DNA from 3 places in the Streptomyces roseochromogenus subsp. oscitans DS 12.976 genome. Region 1 is predicted to be linked to each of the others. Evidence: riboswitches for the same ligand, from Rfam matches in the RefSeq annotation. Region 1 holds a riboswitch; each other region holds the start of a gene.
What was found. Region 1 has a riboswitch for cobalamin ahead of nicT (Nickel transporter NicT). Riboswitches for the same ligand answer to the same signal wherever they lie in the genome.
Positions count from the first base shown of each region.

Region 2: linked by a shared signal. The riboswitch ahead of metE (5-methyltetrahydropteroyltriglutamate--homocysteine S-methyltransferase) and the one ahead of nicT (Nickel transporter NicT) in region 1 are both predicted to bind cobalamin.
Region 3: linked by a shared signal. The riboswitch ahead of M878_RS55455 (CbtB domain-containing protein) and the one ahead of nicT (Nickel transporter NicT) in region 1 are both predicted to bind cobalamin.

Region 1 is NZ_CM002285.1:2,224,610-2,229,320, reverse strand. Features, by position in the region: gene M878_RS59600 (cytochrome P450 family protein) at 1-849, shown strand, start outside; gene M878_RS59595 (L-tyrosine/L-tryptophan isonitrile synthase family protein) at 990-1,928, shown strand; gene nicT (Nickel transporter NicT) at 1,962-3,071, opposite strand; cobalamin riboswitch at 3,098-3,285, opposite strand; gene M878_RS59585 (VTC domain-containing protein) at 3,529-4,359, opposite strand; gene M878_RS59580 (DUF4956 domain-containing protein) at 4,356-4,711, opposite strand, start outside.
Region 2 is NZ_CM002285.1:9,050,560-9,055,270, reverse strand. Features, by position in the region: gene M878_RS88920 (MBL fold metallo-hydrolase) at 1-8, opposite strand, end outside; gene M878_RS88915 (dihydrofolate reductase family protein) at 313-927, shown strand; gene M878_RS88910 (acyl-CoA dehydrogenase family protein) at 943-2,133, opposite strand; cobalamin riboswitch at 2,392-2,614, shown strand; gene metE (5-methyltetrahydropteroyltriglutamate--homocysteine S-methyltransferase) at 2,771-4,711, shown strand, end outside.
Region 3 is NZ_CM002285.1:1,199,142-1,203,852, reverse strand. Features, by position in the region: gene M878_RS55465 (hypothetical protein) at 1-1,017, opposite strand, end outside; cobalamin riboswitch at 1,199-1,321, shown strand; gene M878_RS55460 (hypothetical protein) at 1,382-1,768, shown strand; cobalamin riboswitch at 1,934-2,078, shown strand; gene M878_RS55455 (CbtB domain-containing protein) at 2,115-2,336, shown strand; gene M878_RS55450 (CbtA family protein) at 2,358-3,110, shown strand; gene M878_RS55445 (ABC transporter ATP-binding protein) at 3,311-4,711, opposite strand, start outside.

The sequences.
Region 1 (4,711 bases):
GCGCTGATCGACACCCTGCCCGAAACCGGCCCGGCCGACCTCGTCACCGGCTTCGCCGCCCACTTCCCCTTCCAGGTACTCGCGGAGGTCATCGGGCTTCCCCAGGATCTGGCGGCTCGCTTCGACCGCGACTGGGGCAAGGTCGTCCAGCCGGTCGGCCCCACCGACCCGGGACGCCCGCTGTACGAGGCGCGGTTGCAAGGCCTGCAGAGCTACATCGCCGACGTCGTCGCCCACAAACGCGAACACTGGGACGACGACCTGCTCAGCCGCCTCGTCATGGCCCACGCCCGCCGTGAACTGTCCCAGGAAGAGCTGGACTCGATGATCTTCCAGCTCCTCGTCGCGGGCCAGGAACCGGTCACCAACCAGATCACCACGGCTCTGATCGCGCTCTTCCGTAACCCGGACCAACTGGCCCGGCTCCGCGACGAACCGGACCTGCTGCCGCGCGCGGTCGAGGAACTCCTCCGTTACGACAGTGCCTTCGAGCTGACCACCTGGCGCTTCTTCGACAAGGACAGCGACCTGCACGGTACCGAGGTCCCGGCCGGCGACTCCGTGATCGTGTCCCTGTGCGCCGCCAACCGTGACCCGCGCCGCTTCCCCGACCCCGACACCCTCGACCTCGACCGGAGCCCGAACCCCCACCTCGCCTTCGGCCACGGCATCCACTTCTGCCCCGGCGCAGCCCTCGCCCGCGCCGAACTCCAGATCGCCCTGGGCACCCTGCTCACGAGGCTGCCCGGCCTGCATCTCGCCATCAGGGTCGAGGACATCGAGTGGATCCCCGCCGTCCTCGGTCGCGGGACGAACAGCCTGCCCGTGGGCTACGACCGACGCTTCTGACATCGACGTATCGCTGACCGGGCCCGGCCACACCGGCCGGACCGGCCTCGGCTGACCCACACCCGCTGACCACTGGCGCCTGGCGTGCACTCCCGCCACGGCGCCATGTCGACATGCCCTCGTACTCCAGGAGGAACGACATGCACCTGACGACCGCGTCAGACGCCCTCCCCACCCGCATCGGCACCGAGATCCTCAACCTGCTCCTGCCGCATCACCGCACGACCGATCCGGCTCCCGTTCCCGCCCCTGCGGAAGCGTTCCCCCATCAGCTGCGCCGCATCGCCGACTTCGTACACGAGGGCGCCCCGGTCGTCCTCACCCTGCCCGCCTTCCCCTGTAAGTCCCCCAACCCCGCCAAGGTCCTCGGTCACCTCCCCGACCAGGGCGAACGCCTCTCCCTGACGTTCCTGAACACCCTGTGCACCGAGATCGAGCGGATCTACCCGCCCGGCGCCCGGGTGATCATCTGCTCCGACGGCCACGTCTTCGGTGACCTCATCCACGTCCCCGACCACCACATCGACGCGTACGCCGACGACCTACGCATACAGATAGCTCAACTGGGCCTGGACAGACTGTCCGTCTTCGACCTGCGCGACATCCTCGGCGACCTCCCGCACGACACGAAACGCGCCCACGTCCACGACCGCCACGCCCCCACGCTGGACGCTCTGCGTGCCGAGGCCCGTACCGACGACCAGACCCTCGCCCTCTACCGGGGCATCACGCGCTTCCTCGTCGAGGACACCGCCGACTGGACCGGCACCCGCTCCGCCCTGCAGCGCGCCTGCCGACAACGCGCCTACGGCGTCATCCAGCGCAGCCGCGCCTGGGGCGACCTGATCGCCGAGCACCACCCCCACGCCGTGCGCCTCTCGATCCACCCGCAACCCGTCGGCGCACCGAAATTCGGTATCCGCCTCCTTGACGCCCCCGACGCCTGGACCACCCCCTGGCACTCCGCCGCACTCCACCGCGCCGACGGCACCTGGACGCTCGTGCCCCGGGCGACGGCGGCTCGGCTGGGCCGGCTTGTCCAACGCGACGGCAGGCCCAGCCACTTCGAGCACAACTGATCAGGCGGGCGTCGCAGCGACGGCCACGAGCCGTCAGCCGGCGTCCGCGGCGCGGGCGCTCCAGCGCTCCTCCACCTTGGCCAGACGCCAGTAGGCGATGGCCACGGCCCAGACGACAACGAACAGGCCGACGATCACATAGCCGACGTTGTCCAGGTCCAGGCTCGCGATCCAGCCGGTGATGTCATCACTCAAGCCGAGCTTGTCATGCAGAACGCCGACCAGTTCGATCGTCCCGACGAAGAAGGCCACCGCGATGGACAGCCCGGTGATCGTGAGGTTGTAGAACACCTTGCGAACGGGGTTCGAGAACGCCCACTGGTAGGCGAAGTTCATGAACGTGCCGTCGAGGGTGTCGAACAGGCTCATGCCGGCCGCGAAGAGGAGGGGCAGGCACAGGACCGCGTACCAGGGGAGGCCGGCTGCGGCGCCGTTGCCGGCCAGGGCGAGGAGCAGGACCTCGGTCGTGGTGTCGAAGCCGATGCCGAAGACGAAGCCGAGAGGGAACATCTGGCCCGGTCGGCGGATCGACTTGGTGAGCCGGCCCAGGATGCGGTTCATGAAGCCGCGCGAGTCCAGGTGGGCTTCCAGTTCCGCCTCGTCGTAGCGTCCGGCGCGCATGGCCTTGAAGACGCGCCGGATGCCGAACAGGGCGACGAGGTTGAGAGCGGCGATGAGGTACAGGAAGCCGCCGGAGACCGTGGTGCCGACGGTGCCGAGGACCTGGTGGGTCCGGGAGCCGTCGTTCATCAGGGTGCCGGCCAGCTTGGCGCCCCCGGCCACCAGCACGGCCATGACGACCACCACGCTGGAGTGCCCGAGCGCGAACCAGAAGCCCACCGACACGGGCCGCTTGCCGTCGGCCATGAGCTTGCGGGTGGTGTTGTCGATCGCGGCGATGTGGTCGGCGTCGAAGGCGTGCCGCATGCCGAGGGTGTAGGCCGTGATGCCCAAGCCGACCCCGAACGCCTTGGACCCGACCTCATAGTGACGCGGGACCACGAGGAGGAACAGAATCCCGAAGGCGACCACGTGCAGAGCGACGATCACGGCCAGCAGGCCCGCGGTTCGGACGGTGTCCTCGCGGCGCCAGCGAAAGGACGGGACGGCGGCGGTTTCGGGCACGCCAGGGGACACGGTCATACGGTTCGCTCCAGCACCTCGTGGATCAGCTTCGTGCTGCCGTGGCCGGTCTCCTGGCTGACGGGTCATCGCGCCCGCCCCTGCCTTCCCGGCCGTGAGGCCAGTGGCAATGCATGGGGCGGGAACTCCCCGATCACAGTGGCGAGGGCCGCTCCGGACTGAGCCCCTGGGGCTGTCACCGGTCTTCCCGAACACCACGGCCTGCCTACCCTAGAAGGCGGCGAGTATCAGCTGCAAGGCTGCATAACCGATCGGAAATTGAGGTGGAAACTCCCCAATCGTGATGCAATAGCCCCGCGCCCCTCACCGGCGTCAGCCATGCCACACCGGGCGCACCCACGAGCGAAGATCCGCCCGGCAGGGCCCCGGTGTCCGGCCGGGAGGACGCACATCGCCTCCCGGCCGCAGGGCTATCCCGGCGGCGGGCGTTTCCCGCCGCCGGGCTTCCACCGGCCGTTCAGCACGTCGGCTCCGGAGCCGCCGCACCGAAAGCGCGGCGGGCGGTGCGACGCCATCGGTTGGCGGGTAGTGCGGGACGCAATGCGGCGAAGGCGCTGCAGTACTTGGTGAAGACGGCGGGGCGTATCCCGTGGGCGTGCAACAGGCGGTCCGCTTCGGTGAGATGCCCGGTGGTCTTGGTCTCGACGAGCACGAGGTCGTCCGTACACCGCACGGTGCGTCCGATGCGCAGGTCGTGGCAGACCAGTGCTGCGTCGCAGGTGATGCGCTCGCCGTCGGCCACGAAGGTGGCGCGCATGTAGTCGGTACTCAAGGACGGTTCAAGGGCCGCCGGAGCACCGATGCCGTACGCGGTACGCAGGGTGTCGGTGAGGAATCCCCGGCAGTCGGGGCCGAGCGGGGTGTCAGCTCCGGTCAGCGGGCATCGGCGTTTGACGGTGTCGCCGCGCGGCCCCTTGAGCTTGATCTCGAACTGCCGCTCTCCTGTGTCCTCGTAGACCCGTTCCCGGATCTTGAAGCGGCGTCGGCGGCCCTGCCGGTGGTCGTGGAAGGAGCGGAGCTCGGGGGTGTCGTAGTAGACGGAGTGGTAGCGGAAGGCACGCCGGCCGTCGATGGCGAGGGCGCGGTAGGGGCCCCCGGGCCGGTGCGGGTGGGTGAGCCGGCCGACGACGCGCAGGAAGGTGTCCGCGGGCACGAGGTAGCTGTGGTCGAAGCGGGCGAGGAGGGATGCCCGTTCGTTGAGCTCGTCGAGCGAGACGGGGCCGGCGCCGTGGGCGGCGTCGCCGATGGCGCGGACCGCGGCGGCGGCGCGGACCGGTGCGGTGGTCATGCGGTTTCCCAGGCGGGCGTGGTCCGGGGGGCGGGTCCGGCGGCGGGCGCGGAGCCCCGGCCGGCCGGGGCCGCTGCGCTCTCGCGGTAGCGGACGTCGACGACGGTGAGGTCCCGGACGAAGTCGACTTCCATGACTGTCCAGTGGAGGGGCTCACCCAGGCGCCGTACGAGGTCGGCGTGGAGGACGGCCGGGTCCTCGTGGACGGCGTCGAGGGTGACGACGGCGCGCCGGGTGCCGGCGAGGAGGCGGGGGCTGTCGGCTGCCCAGACGATGAGGAGCAGGGTGGCACACAGCCCGGCGGTGAGCGCGAACGGCAGCCTCGGCAGTCCGCAGAGCAGGCCGAGGACCA
Region 2 (4,711 bases), 6.8 Mb from region 1:
TCACTCATGGCTCGTCCTCTCCGCGTCGCGTCCGCCGTCCGGCTTCTCACTCTCCAGGGTTTCCGCGCCCCTCGGATAAGGGAAGGGGGCGCGGATCTTGTGCTTGCGGCGGCGCGCTGCTCTGGGCGGGCGGTCTTGAGAATGACATCTGTTGCACGCCGAAGCCTCCGTTGGCGGGCGACGCGGACGGATTGCCCCGGCTGCGGACCGGTTGTCCCCGGAGGCCACTTTCGGCGATCTGTCGAATGCGCGGGCTCCCGATCGACGTGAGGGTGAAGGCAGGACATTCCAGGGACTTCAGGAGCATCCATCGTGACCGTGACCGCGGATATGGCCATCTCCCTCGACGGGTACGTCGCCGGCACCGACGTCTCCGTCGGCAATCCGGGAGGAGACGGTGCCGAGCCGCTCTTCGAGTGGATCCACAACCTGGCGAGCTGGCGGGAACGCCAGGGCATGACCGGAGGGGCGGAGAACCGGGACTCCGAGCTGATGCGCGAGTGGTTCGACGCCACGGGAGCGGTGGTCATGGGCCGGATGATGTACGACACCGGCGAGGAGTTCTGGGGCGACAACCCGCCGTTCCGGACGCCGGTCTTCGTGCTCACCCACCGGCCCCGGCCGACCCTGGTCAAGGAGGGCGGCACCACGTTCGTCTTCGTCTCCGACGGCATCCACAGCGCCCTCGAACGGGCGAGGGCCGCCGCCGGCGACCGGAACGTCGACATCGCGGGTGGGGCGAGCACGGTGCGGCAGTACCTCAGGGAGGGCCTCATCGACGAGCTGCAGTTGCACGTGGTGCCCGCACTCCTCGGAGCGGGGCTGCGGCTCTTCGAGGGCGTGGGCGCCGGGCGGCGGAGCCTCGAACAGGTCAGGGTGGTCGGGACACCCCGCGCCACCCACCTGAAGTACCGCTTCGTACGGTGACCCCGGAAGCCGGGGTCACCGCCTCGGTTCCGCGCTCTCGACGCCCAGTGCCCAGGCGCCGTAGGCCGCCCCGGCGGTCTCGAAGGAGAAGATCACGTGGGACGCGGCCGTGTTGACGTCCCGCCAGAACCGCTGGACGGGGTCGGAGTCGAAGTGACCCGTCGTCCCGGTGCCGCGGAAGAGGCGCTCGACGGCCGACACGGACAGTTCGACCGCCAGCGCGAAGTCGCGCGGTCCGCGGACCGCCGCCTCACCGTCCCGGGTCTCCTCGACGCCGTCGGCGACCCGTGCGGCGCGCTGGACGAGGAGTTCGGCGGCGTCCACCTCGGCGGCCGAGCGGGCCAGGTCGATCTGCACCGGCGCCTTCTCGCGCAGCGGGGCGCCGCGGCGGTCGGTCCGGCGGAGGTTCTGCTCGGCCGCGGTGCGGACCGTACCCCGCGCGGCGCCCACCACGGGGACGGCGAGCGGCAGGGCGTTCACGGCGTTCACGGGGACCGTGTGGCACCGGGCTTCGGAGGCCGCGGCCCGCCCCGCGTTGATGTCGAACCGGGACAGGGTCAGATACTCGGGCACGAAGACGTCGTCGAGCACCATGGTGTCGCTGCCGGTACCGCGCATGCCCAGGGTGAACCAGGTGTCCTTGACGGTGATGTCCGACCGCGGCACCGCGAAGAACCGCACCTCGCCCCGCCCGTCGGGGCCCACGGTGCCGGGTACTGCGGAGCAGGCGAAGACCCAGTCGGCGAAGCGCACCCCGCTGATGTACTTCCATTCACCGCTGAGCCGCCAGCCGCCGGAGGCGCGCTCCGCCTTGCCGGCCGGCATGAGCGCGCCCGCCATCAGGGCGTCCGGCCCGTCGGCCCACAGCACCGCCTGGCCCTCCAGGGGCAGATACGCCCCGTACCGGGCCGCGTAGGCGGACAGCGAGGCGGCCCAGGCCGCCGAGGCGCACCCCTCGCCGACCAGGATCACCGCCGAGGTCATGTCCGTGAAACGGCCTTCCGTACCGCCGAAGGCCGCGGGGACGAAGTGCCGGGCGAACCCGGCCTCCCGCACCGCCTCGACCACCTCGGGCGCTAGCCGCCGGGCGGCCTCCGTCTCCGCGCCGCGCCGCGCCGCGATCTGCGCCACGCGCGGCGCGGCGGCGACGACGTCCGCCACGCCCGACCTCTCGGCCAGGATCGTCGCTTTGCTGTCGCTGAGCATATGTTCGCCACCTCCACTGGGATGGCCGCAGTCTCTCCGCCCGAGCCCGCGACGGGCCGCTCCCAAGCCGGGACCGGCCCGTCAATCACCCGACCGGCTTCAATCAGCCCGCCGACGGGTCGCACCGCCCGTTCCCGCACCGTGCCGAGGCACCTGGAGACCGTCCTCCCGGGAATTCGCAGGGCGGGCCGCGGCCGCGTGTCTCACCTCACCTTCCGAATGCCGGACGTACGCCACCGCGTCTCCGGTCGGCCCCGTAGGGTGACTTCTGCAGCTGGTTCGCCCCGTCAGCCAGGCGGGACGCGTCGCAAGAGGGAACCCGGTGGGAATCCGGGACTGCCCCGCAGCGGTGAGCGGGAACGACCGCCGTCATACGCACTGGGTCCGATGTACCGGGCCCGGGAAGCGACGGCCAGTAGGTGTCCTCCTGGGAGAGGACGTGCCCGCGAGTCCGAAGACCTGCCAACTGCCCGTGTGCGGGACGACTCGTGCACGGACATCCCGGTGACCTCGAGGGCGGGTCGGCGCAGACAACCGAGCGGGCGGCCGTGGGCCGTTGTCGCCCGGTCCGTCACCCCCTTCGCGCTCTCGTCCCGTCGCCGGGATCTCAGGGATTCATCTCGCGAAGGAGATCTCCGTGACCAGCAAGTCCGCAGCCGCGGCAGCACGGGCCACCGTGTACGGCTACCCCCGCCAGGGCAGGAACCGCGAACTGAAGAAGGCGATCGAGGGCTACTGGAAGGGCCGTGTCACCGCCGACACCCTCCGGGCCACCGCGGCCGAACTGCGCCGCGGTACCTGGCGGCAGTTGGCGGACGCCGGCGTCGACGAGGCGCCGACCGGCGACTTCTCGTACTACGACCATGTACTCGACACCACCGTCATGCTCGGCGCGATCCCCGCACGCCACCGGGACGCGGTCGCCGCGGATCCGCTCGCCGGGTACTTCGCCCTGGCGCGCGGGACCCAGGACGTCGCGCCGCTGGAGATGACCAAGTGGTTCGACACCAACTACCACTATCTTGTGCCCGAGTTGGGCCCGGACACGGTGTTCACGGCCGACTCGGCCAAGCAGGTGGCGGAGCTCAAGGAGGCCGTCGGTCTGGGCCTGACCGCCCGGCCCGTCCTCGTCGGGCCCGTCACCTACCTGCTGCTGGCCAAGCCCGCGCCCGGCGTGGCCGGCGACTTCGAACCGCTCACCCTGCTGGACCGGCTGCTGCCGGTGTACGGCGAGATCCTCGCCGACCTGCGTGCGGCCGGCGCCGAGTGGGTCCAGCTCGACGAGCCCGCGCTCGTGCAGGACCGTACCCCGGCCGAACTGAACGCCGCAGCCCGCGCCTACCGCGATCTCGGAGCCCTCGCCGACCGGCCCCAACTGCTGGTGGCCTCCTATTTCGACCGGCTCGGCGAGGCGCTGCCCGTGCTGGCCAAGGCTCCGGTCGAGGGCCTGGCCCTGGACTTCACCGAGGCGGCCGCCGCCAACCTCGACGCCCTCGCGGCCGTCGGCGGGCTGCCCGGCAAGCGCCTGGTCGCCGGCGTCGTCAACGGCCGCAACATCTGGGTCAACGACCTCAAGCAGTCCCTCGCCACGCTCGGCACCCTGCTCGGTCTCGCGGACCGTGTCGACGTGTCGCCGTCCTGCTCCCTCCTGCATGTGCCGCTCGACGCCGCCGTGGAACGGGACATCGAGCCGCAGATCCTGCGCTGGCTCGCCTTCGCCCGGCAGAAGACCGCCGAGGTCGTCACCCTCGCCAAGGGCCTCACCCACGGCGTCGACACGATCGCCGCGGAACTGGCCGCGAACCGGGCCGACCTGGCCTCCCGCGCCCGCTCCCCCCTCACCCGCGACGCGGCCGTACGGGCTCGTGCGGCCGCCGTCACCGAGGCCGACGCGCGCCGCTCCCAGCCGTACGCCGAGCGGGCCTCGGCCCAGCGTGCCCGCCTCGGTCTGCCGCTGCTGCCCACGACCACGATCGGTTCGTTCCCGCAGACCGCCGAACTGCGCACAGCCCGCGCCGACCTGCGTGCCGGCCGCATCGGCGCGACCGGCTACGAGGAGCGCGTCGAGGCGGAGATCCGCGAGGTGATCTCCTTCCAGGAGAAGACCGGACTCGACGTCCTGGTCCACGGTGAGCCCGAACGCAACGACATGGTCCAGTACTTCGCTGAACAGCTCACCGGCTACCTCGCCACCCAGCACGGCTGGGTCCAGTCCTACGGCACCCGCTACGTCCGCCCGCCGATCCTCGCCGGTGACGTCGCGCGGCCGGCACCGATGACCGTGCGCTGGACGCGGTACGCCCAGTCACTGACGGACCGCCCCGTCAAGGGCATGCTCACCGGCCCCGTCACGATGCTCGCCTGGTCCTTCGTCCGCGACGACCAGCCCCTCGCCGAGACCGCCCGGCAGGTCGCCCTCGCCCTGCGCGACGAGGTGAACGACCTGGAGGAGGCGGGGACTTCGGTGATCCAGGTCGACGAGCCGGCGCTGCGCGAGACCCTGCCGCTGCGCGCCGCCGGCCGCGCCGCCTATCTCTCCTGGGCCACCGAGGCGTTCCGGCTCAGCACGGGTGGCGTA
Region 3 (4,711 bases), 1.0 Mb from region 1:
GTAGTCCTCCTCGGTCTCCATCGCCTGGCGGGCCAGCGCGTTGAGCGCCGCGTCGTCGGCCAGCGGCACCGCCATGCGGATCCTGCTGCCGGTGAGCGCCTCGGCGGGTTTGAAGCAGCCGAGCTCCAGCCCGTACCGTTCGCGCAGCAGGCGGGCCGCCGTGTGCACCCGGTGGCGCAGCTGGGCCTCGTCAGCGCCGGCCCGGGAGACCGAGTAGCCGGGCAGCCGGGGCAGCAGCACGCCGAACTCCCGGTGGAACGCGGTCACTTCGGCCTCGGCTGCCAAGGTGGTCTCCGGGGAGCTGCCCGCCCCCGGCGCGGGGAGGCCCACCGCGTCCTCGACCGTCGGGTACAGCGTCGTCTTCCGGTTCCAGCGCTCGGCGACCTCCGGCCCGTTGGCGTCCACCCGCAGCTGCTCCAGGCCCGCCGCGCGCTTCAGCCAGAGCAGCAGCACCCGTGCCTCGGCGTCGATCGCGAACAGTCGCACCACCGTCTCCGGTACCGCGCTCAGCTGCCGGACCAGGCGTTCCAGCGGTGCGGCCGGCCGGTCCGGGAACGAGCCGACCGCCATCGCCAGCAGGGCGTGCGTCAGGTAGTAGTAACGCAGCTCGGGGACCTCCACGGGGACCGCCTCGGACGCCGCCACCGCCTGCCGCCACGGCTCGCCCCGGCCCACCACCAGGTCGCCCGGCGCGGCCAGATACACCGCCCGGGCCTCGTTGTACGCCGAGAAGTCGTCCGGCGAGCGGCCGAGGGCCAGTTGGGCCACGTCGGCCTCGAAGCAGCCCTTCAGCGTGGACGCGGTGCCGAGCACGATGGCCGGCACCTGGCCGCGCGGCACCCCGAACGGCAGCAGCTCCTTGCCCGCCGCCTCCTTCGCCCCGGCCAGATCCGTCCCGAGCAGACGCCGTGAGACCTGCTCCAGTTCCTCGGTCGAGAGCAGATCGGGTCCGGTGACGAACCCGTTCCACGCCAGGGTCTCACCACGGTGAACGACGGTCTGTTCCTGTTTCTGCATCCACGGCTCCCGGATTCAGTGCGGAAAGCGACAGGTCGATCACATTCTGTATGCCCCCGAAGGGCGGTCGGACCGCTCACAGGTCACGGCAGCCTCACTCACAGCATGCGCCCGAGGGCGCCTGCCGGCCGCGGCGCCGGTGATGGGATGATGATCGACGACATCAGGGCGACGGCGGTCCGAGGAAGCCGGTGGAAATCAGGCGCGGTCCCGCCACTGTGACCGGTGAGCGAGTTCCGGCAGGCCACCGCCCCGTCCGGGGTGGGAAGGCGGGGCGAGTGACGACCCGGGAGCCAGGAGACTCACGCGGTCGCCTCCTCGACGGACACCGGGGCGGATCTCCCCGGGAGGGGAGTGGTGCGGCGTGCCCGAGAGGCCGACGGAGAATGCATCAGGCGGTGCGGCGCCGTGCCGGGTCGTGGTGTGCCGGGACTGCTGCTGCGGCAGCCCCAAGGTGACCGGGGTCGATCACGCGGCGCAGACCGCGCGGCTGCGGGCGGAGATGCCGGTCCGTGTCTCCGACTGCCTCGACGTGTGCGATCAGGCCAACGTCATCGTCGTACAGCCCTCGGCCGCGGGCCGGGCCGCCGGTGCGCGGCCGGTCTGGCTCGGGCTCGTCAACGACGCGGACGCGACCGAGGACATCGTCACCTGGGTGCGCGCCGGCGGGCCGGGCGTGGCTCCCCTGCCGGACATCCTCGACCTGTACACCTTCACACCGCCCCGGCGCCGCGCGGATCCCCCGGCGTGAAGTGCGCGTGGCGTCATCGCCGCACTGCATGTGCTCCGTGAGGTGTTCCGTGTTGTCCACGAAGATGGAGCTGACACGCACGCACCGGTGCGCATCCACGACCCGGCGGACTCCGCCGTCGGCGTCGCGGGAGAGGAAGATCACGTCGGGCGGAGGCGGTCTTGGGCATGCGCGCGTCGCGCGGTACGGTCGATCCGATATCGACGACGGCGACACGGAAGCCGGTGGGAATCCGGCACGGTCGCGCCACTGTATGAGGGACCCCCAGGGGCTCGCGAGTCAGACCCGTGGCCGTCGTCATGTGCACCACCGAGATGGGACGCGAACTCCCAGAGGAGGTCCTGCCATGGCGCAGACCGTCGCCCAGCCGACAGCAACCACCCCCGTCGTTCCCGCCAAGCTGCCACTGAAGGCGATTGCTCCCTGGGCGGTCTTCTTCGGCGTCCTGATGATGATCCTGCTCTACTTCGTCGGCGCCGAGCAGGGCGCCACCTCCGTGTTCAACGGCACGGGCGTCCACGAGTGGGTGCACGACGCCCGCCACCTGCTCGGATTCCCCTGCCACTGACGCGAGGGACTCCGCACGCCCATGAACTCCGCAACCGTACGGAAACTTCTTGTACGGGGCATGGTCACCGGCCTCGCGGCCGGTGTGCTTGCCCTGATCGTGGCCTATCTCCTCGGTGAGCCGAACGTCGACAAGGCGATCAGCTACGAGGACGCCCACTCCCACGGGCCCGAGATGGAGGTCGTCTCCCGCTCCCTGCAGTCCACCGCCGGCCTCGCCACCGGCGTCCTCGTCTACGGCGTTGCCTTCGGCGGCATCGCCGCGCTCGCCTTCTGCTTCGCCCTGGGCCGCGTGGGCCGCTTCAGCCCGCGCGCCACGGCACTGCTGCTGTCGGGCTGCGCACTGCTCGCCGTGTACGTCGTGCCGTTCCTGAAGTACCCGGCCGCTCCGCCGTCGGTCGGCAACCCCGACACCATCGGCAAGCGGACCACCCTGTACTTCCTGATGACGGTGCTCAGCGTCCTCCTGGCTGTCGCCGCCACCATCCTGGGCAAGCGGCTCGCGCCGAGCCTGGGCACCTGGTGGGCGACCGTGGCCGCGGTGGCCGCGTTCGCCGTCGTGATCGGCCTGGCCTACCAGTTCCTGCCCGTCGTCAACGAGGTGCCCAAGGACTTCTCGGCCACCCTGCTGTGGCGGTTCCGGCTCTCGGCTCTGGCGATCCAGATCGTGCTGTGGAGCGGATTCGGCCTCGTCTTCGGCGAGTTGGCCGAGCGCGTGCTGAACCCCAAGCCGGCCACGGCCCCGAACAGCCGAGCGGTTCCGGCCGCGCACTGACTCCTTCCGGACAACAGAGGGCCCTTCGGAACCTTCCGAGGGCCCTCTGGCGTTCTCCGGAGCCTCGGCGGCCACGAGGCGGTCGCCCTTCGTGGAGGACGCCAGCAAGGCCGCCTGCCTGCCTGCGCTGCGCGGTGGCGGCACTGCTGCGCCGTCACCGCGATACGGCAGCCTGAACCGCGGCGTCGGCCTGTCGGCCCTCAGGCCGCCTCGTGACCCGGCCTCGTCCCGGTTGTCGATGACCTGCCCGGGGCCGTGATGACCGCCGTGCCGTCCGACAGGTGCAGGACGAGGTCGGCCTGGGCCGTCAGGCGCAGGTCGTGGGTGATGAGGAAGGTCGTGCGCCCGGCGGTGAGGCGGCGCAGTGGCGCCATGATGCGGGCCGTGGAGTCGTCGTCGAGTCCGGCCGTGGGCTCGTCGAGGATCAGGACGGGCGCGGTACGGAGCATGGCTCGCGCGAGGGCGATCCTGCGGCGCTGACCGCCGGAGAGGTTGTTGCCCCGTTTGCCGACGGGGCTGTCGTAGCCGTCGGGGAGCATGCCGACGAATCCGTGGGCGTCGGCGGCGACGGCGGCGGCGAGGACCTCCTCCTCGGTGGCGTCGGGACGGCCGTAGGTGATGTTCTCGTGGACCGTGCCGTCGAAGAGCATGCTGTCCTGCGGGAGAAGGGTGATGTGCCTGCGCACCTCGTCCACGGGGAGTCCGGCGATGTCCCGGCCGTCGAGCAGGATGCGGCCCCGGGACGGCTCGTGGAACCGCAGCAGCAGCTTGCCGAGAGTGGACTTGCCGGTGCCGCTGGGTCCGGTGACCGCGACGAGGAGACCGGGGGTGATGTCCAGACGTACCCGGTTCAGCACAGGACCGCCGCTGCCGGGGTAGGAGAAGCCGACGTCCTCGAAGGTGACGGCGCCACGCACCGGTTCGGTGAGCGGCGGGACGTCCGGCCGCGGAGCCGTCTCCTGGACCGTGCCGGTGCGCAGCACCTCGATGAGGCGTTCGCAGGCGGCGGTTGCGGAGGAGGCGCTGACGACGAGTTCGCCGAGTTCCTGGAGCTTGGGGTGGAGATAGCCGAGGAAGGCGGCGAAGGAGAGCAGGCCGCCGACGCTGAGGTGGTGTTCGGAGATCTGCCAGGCCCCGGCGCCGATCACGGCCAGCACGCTGAGGGTCTCGACGAGTTCGCCCATCGGGCCGTACACCGAGGACAGCCGGATCTGCCGCAGTCCGGCGCGCATCCAACTGCGTCCTTCGCGATGCACCTTGCTGCTCTCGGCCTGCTGCCGGCCGTAGGCCTGCACCAGGGGCATGTTGGCCAGGCTCTCCTCCAGCAGGCCGGCCAGTCGGCCGTTGCTGTCGCGTTCGGCGCGGGTGGCGGAGCGCATGAGGGTGCCGAACCACCGGGCGCCGAACCAGATCAACGGGGCGGCGGCCAGCGTGATCAGCGCCAGTTGCCAACTGGTCCACAGGGCCGCCGCGGCGAACACCACCGCCCCGACGGCGGAGGTGATCAGTTCGACGGGCGCGGAGGCCACCAGCGACTCGACGGTCTCGATGTCGCCGGTCAGCCGGGAGACCAGATCGCCGGTGCCGAAGCGGTCCAGGGC